DNA from 2 places in the Parathermosynechococcus lividus PCC 6715 genome. Region 1 is predicted to be linked to the other one. Evidence: riboswitches for the same ligand, from Rfam matches in the RefSeq annotation. Region 1 holds a riboswitch; the other holds the start of a gene.
The links. A riboswitch is a leader RNA that binds a small molecule or an ion and turns the genes downstream of it on or off. The one in region 1 is predicted to bind cobalamin.
Positions count from the first base shown of each region.

Region 1 (2,464 bases):
GATGAGTCGGCCTATCAATTTATTGGTGCTAGGGGTTGACAAGGTTTTGGGGGCACCGGAAGGCTCGCCAGAAAGTTTCCGTGGCCGCACCGATACTATTTTGCTGGCGCGGTTTAACCCTGATGACAACACCATCACAGTGTTGAGTATTCCTCGGGACAGTCGCGTTGACATTCCGGGCTATGGGGTTGATAAAATCAATGCGGCCAATGTCTATGGTGATGTCCCCTAGTTGCCAAGGTGGTGAGTCAAACCCTGAACTACACTCCGGTTGATCGCTACATTCGCATTGGCCCGGGAGCGTTTCGTGCCCTTGTGGATTTGGTGGGGGGCGTAGAGGTCAATGTTCCCAAGCGGATGTATTACAGTGATCACACCCAAAAACTCTACATTGATCTCTACCCTGGATTACAAACCCTCAACGGTGAGCAGGCTGAGGGCTTTGTACGGTTTCGCTACGATGACCTCGGTGACATTGGCCGGGCACAACGCCAGCAAATGTTGATCAAGGCGCTGCAAACGAAACTAGCGAATCCAGTCATGTTGACGCGGCTCCCCCAACTCCACGAGGTTCTCCAGAAACACGTAGATACCGATTTGACCTTTGGCGAACTGATGGCGATCGCCCAATTTAGCCTGCGCACGGATCCTGAGAATCTGCGCATGATTCTGTTGCCCGGGCGCTTTAGTGGTGATGGGTACGATGCCAGCTACTGGCTCCTTGACTACGACGGGATCGATCGCATCGTTGAGACTTACTTTGCAGCGCGATCGCGCTCAGTGTCAGCCAGCCCCACTTGGAGTGAAAGTGGTTCGGTACGCATCGGGTTACAAAATGCCTCGGGAAGTCCCGATGCGGCTCAAGATATGGCGGACTTTCTATACCATCATGGCTACAGCAATGTCATCATTAGCGATGACTGGCACCAAGAAGCCGCCGCAACCGAAGTCTTGGCGCAGCAAGGAGATTTGGGTGCAGCTCAAATGGTGCGCTCTGTATTGGGGGTTGGGCGGGTGTCGGCCAACTCAACTGGGGTGATTTCGTCGGATGTAACGGTGCGCATTGGCCGCGATTGGGTTGACATCCTGCATTGAGGCGCAAACGCTTCCAAGGGTAACCGAGCAGTCCTGACCTATAATAGCGCTAATCGGTTTCTGTGGGGAGCAGCCACAGAACGCAAGGGGGAAAGTCCGGTGCAAGTCCGGCGCTGTCCCGCAACTGTGATGACGGTTTTTGGCCGCTCTGAGTCAGGATGCCCGCCGAGGATTGTTGCATATCTGCGAGGTACAGATGAATGAAAGTCAGGCAATGGAAGCGGCTCCCTCTGCTGGGGGCGATCGCCCTGCTGGTGATGTATATGGTGATTGCCAGCCCGAGGGCGGCAGTGGCAATGCACATCAGTGAAGGGTTTTTACCCGTTGGCTGGGCGCTGGGCTGGTGGTTAGGGTTCTTGCCATTTTTGGGATGGGGACTCTGGTCACTGCGGCAACAGGTGAAGACACAGCCCGAGTCCACCCTACTACTCGCATTGGCGGGTGCCTATGCATTTGTTTTATCGTCGTTAAAACTTCCCTCGGTCACCGGTAGCTCGTCCCACCCGACGGGAATTGCCCTAGGAACGGTTCTTTTTCGGCCACCCATCATGACGGTGTTGGCCACCTTGGTCTTACTGTTTCAGGCGTTGCTCATTGCCCACGGTGGCTTGACCACCTTGGGTGCCAATGGCTTTTCCATGGCAGTGGTCGGGCCATGGGTGGCATGGGGCTGCTATAACGGCATCTTGCGTCTGACCGGAAAGCCGGCGATCGCCCTGTTTACTGCTGCGTTTGCGGCTAATGTCATTACCTATGCCCTCACCGCGTGGCAGTTAGCCCTAGCCTTTCCCGATAGTGTTGGCGGGGTGGCAGCCGCATTTGGCAAATTTGCCGCCGTGTTTGCCATCACCCAAATTCCCCTTGCCATTAGTGAGGGGCTATTGACGGTTTTAGTCTGGAACTGGCTCACCACTTACTGCGCAGCAGAATTACGCACCCTTAATCTGTTACAGGAGCGTGGTCACCATGGTTAACTCGAAAGCGAAGCAGGTTTGGCTGCTGCTTGGTGCCGTTGTGCTCCTTGGGGCAGCACCGCTGCTGTTTGTTAACGCCGAGTTTGAAGGTGCCGACGCCCAAGCGGAAGACCTCATTACCGACATTGCACCCGATTATACCCCTTGGGCTACGCCGGTGTTTGAACCCCAGAGTGCGGAGGTTGAGTCACTATTCTTTGCCCTGCAAGCCAGTCTGGGGGCGGGGGTGATTGGCTTTGTGGTGGGGCAATACACCGAGCGCCACCGCCAAAAACGTCTTCAAATTCGCCGGGAGAAGTAACGGTAGCGTGCTGCATGCACCATCACCTTGACTCCTACGCCTACCGGAATGGGCTACGGCACATACCGCCCGAGCAGAAGCTCCTTTTTGCGAT
Region 1 covers NZ_CP018092.1:517,689-520,152, forward strand. Annotated here, with positions in the region: gene BRW62_RS14565 (LCP family protein) at 1-232, shown strand, start outside; gene BRW62_RS14570 (LCP family protein) at 244-1,095, shown strand; cobalamin riboswitch at 1,133-1,279, shown strand; gene BRW62_RS02605 (energy-coupling factor ABC transporter permease) at 1,296-2,069, shown strand; gene BRW62_RS02610 (energy-coupling factor ABC transporter substrate-binding protein) at 2,062-2,370, shown strand; gene cbiQ (cobalt ECF transporter T component CbiQ) at 2,385-2,464, shown strand, end outside.

Region 2 (2,464 bases), 610 kb from region 1:
GGTGGCAATGAACGTATGAATGCGTGGATAGTAGGCCGGTTTTAAGGCGTTGGCTGCCGCTTCAATATCCGAGCGGGTGGCTCGTGCTAGGCCACAAATCACTGGCCCTGTTTCGGTGCCCACCACTTCGGCAATCCGCTGCACGGCTTCAAAATCTCCAGGGCTGGCAAAAGGGAAACCAGCCTCAATAATATCCACCCCTAGCCGAGCCAGTTGACGGGCGATCGTGAGTTTTTCATCTACATTCAGTGCGGCTCCCGGAGACTGCTCTCCGTCCCGCAGCGTCGTGTCAAAAATCAAAACGCGATCAACCGTCTGGGGAGGATACTTTATCGCCATAAACAAGCCCCGTCCAAGCTTGAAAAAAGGGATCATTACCCCCTAGTCTAGCATTTTCCTTAGGTGGCCATCCCCCTAGGGAACCTGCCAAATCCGTTGATGGTAGCTGGGTAGATGATCTAAATTCACACTGGGGTGATGATGCCCGTGGGAATGAGACTCATGGTTATGGTTGTGATCGTGGTGGTGATGGTGGGAATGATCGGCACCATGGGCGATCGCCGCCAAGCGAAATTTACAGGCTTCGCAATTCATGGCCACTTGGCCGGTGAGGGTTTCTATTTCCCGTTGCCGCGTTAAATAAAATAACTGCGGATGTAACCCAATTTCCGGCAAGTTAACGTATTCTACCGCCGGGTACTGTTGCTGGGCAGTAGCGGTCAGGGTATAGATTTTTTTCACCAGTGCGCCAGTGAACATAAAGTGGGGCAGGACAATCACCCGCTGCGGCTGATAGAGATTGGCGCGGGCAAACCCTACCTCTAGGCGGGGATGGGTAATACCAATAAAGCACACCTCAACGGTCTTGTAGCCACTACCTTCCCAGAGCATCCGCGCTAGCTTGAAGACATCGCCGTTGGCATCGGGGTCACTCGAGCCACGTCCCACCACCAGTAACACCGTGTCGTCGCGGCCAATGCCTCGGGGGTTAAATTCCGGTGAGTCGAGCATTTCAAGGCGCGATCGCCAGAGGGTGAGAATTTCAGGGGCAATGCCATAGTGGCGACCGTAGTGATAGCGCAACTGCGGGAACGCTTGGCGAGCACGATCCAGTTCATTGGTCACATCAAACTTGTTATGGCGCGCCGCAAATAATAAAATCGGCAGTACCGACAGATCGGTGTAGCCCTCTACTGCACACTGGCTTAAAACCTCAAAAATCGAGGGTTGAGTCAACTCCAAGAAGCAAGGAAAGACCGGGCGGCAAGGATCTAATTGATGATACGCATGGGCAAAGTCTAAAAATGCTTGGCGGCCTTGCGGATCGCGAGTGCCATGCCCCACCATCAGTAGCGGTCGGGGCTGGGGTAAGGGTGGTAAATCAAGGCTAAAACTCAGGGGATTAAGAATTGAATCGTTGGGCTGAATAGTAACGACCACGCTATAACTCCATGCCTGTGCAACGCAGACAAATAGAGTGAACCGCAGTAGGTAGGCATTCTGGCTTAGGGATCGCTCCCCTCACAGCTGCGGCACAGCCCCAGATTTACACTGGTGTTTCCCTACAAACTGCTCTTCACGGTTAGCCTTCCAATTCTAACGAGCGTATTGTGGCTCTGTCTATGCGGGGGGTGGGGACTCGCTACCCCCTAGACCGCCTCCTGTGTGTTCACCGGCAACACAAACATAGAGCAAACCAGTGGTTTGGATCGGTAAAGGCTCGAACCCACGTCAAGCCAGCCGCCACGAGGTCTGACCTTAGGGAATCCAGCCAAAACTTCCGCGAGATTTCTGTGAGGATGCTTTCCCCGGCGGCAATGTCACAGGTCAATTCTAGGGCAGTTAGGGTTACCGTCTGTGTGTTTTGGCTGTCAAGATACATTTCGATTTGCTGTGCCACTGGGTTATAAATGGCTCGATGATCGAAGGCCAATGGCTCGAAGTTGCCCTGAAATCGCCAGTTAAGGTGGCTAAGGATATTGCGGTTAAAGGCAGCCGTAATTCCCTGAGCATCATTGTAGGCGGCAAGCAAAATCTTGGTATCTTTCACTAGGTCAACCCCTAGGAGCAGGTAGTCACCAACATTGAGCACCCGGTACAGTTGGCTGAAGAAACGTTGGCACTCAACCGGTGAGAGGTTGCCCAAGGTACTGCCTAAGAAACAGAGTAAGCGTCGCGGTGCAAGGGGTGGGGGCAAGTGCTCTAGGCCAATATCGTAGGTGCCCACAAGGCCATTGATCCACAGTTGGGGATAATCCTTCAGCAGCGCTATGGCACTAGTTTTGAGCATCGAGCCACTGACATCAATGGGACGATAGACAAGCTGAGGTTGTAGCTGGGCATAGGCGGAGAGTAAGTAACGGATTTTGCGATCGCTGCCGCTGCCGAGCTCAATTAATTCACAGATGCCGGTCAGGGTGGCAATTTCTTTGGCGTGTTGACTCAGCAGCGCTAGTTCGGTGCG
Region 2 covers NZ_CP018092.1:2,564,614-2,567,077, forward strand. Annotated here, with positions in the region: gene BRW62_RS12490 (2-isopropylmalate synthase) at 1-339, opposite strand, end outside; gene BRW62_RS12495 (sirohydrochlorin chelatase) at 415-1,440, opposite strand; cobalamin riboswitch at 1,474-1,606, opposite strand; gene egtD (L-histidine N(alpha)-methyltransferase) at 1,670-2,464, opposite strand, start outside.
Region 2: another riboswitch for cobalamin. It lies ahead of BRW62_RS12495 (sirohydrochlorin chelatase); the one in region 1 lies ahead of BRW62_RS02605 (energy-coupling factor ABC transporter permease).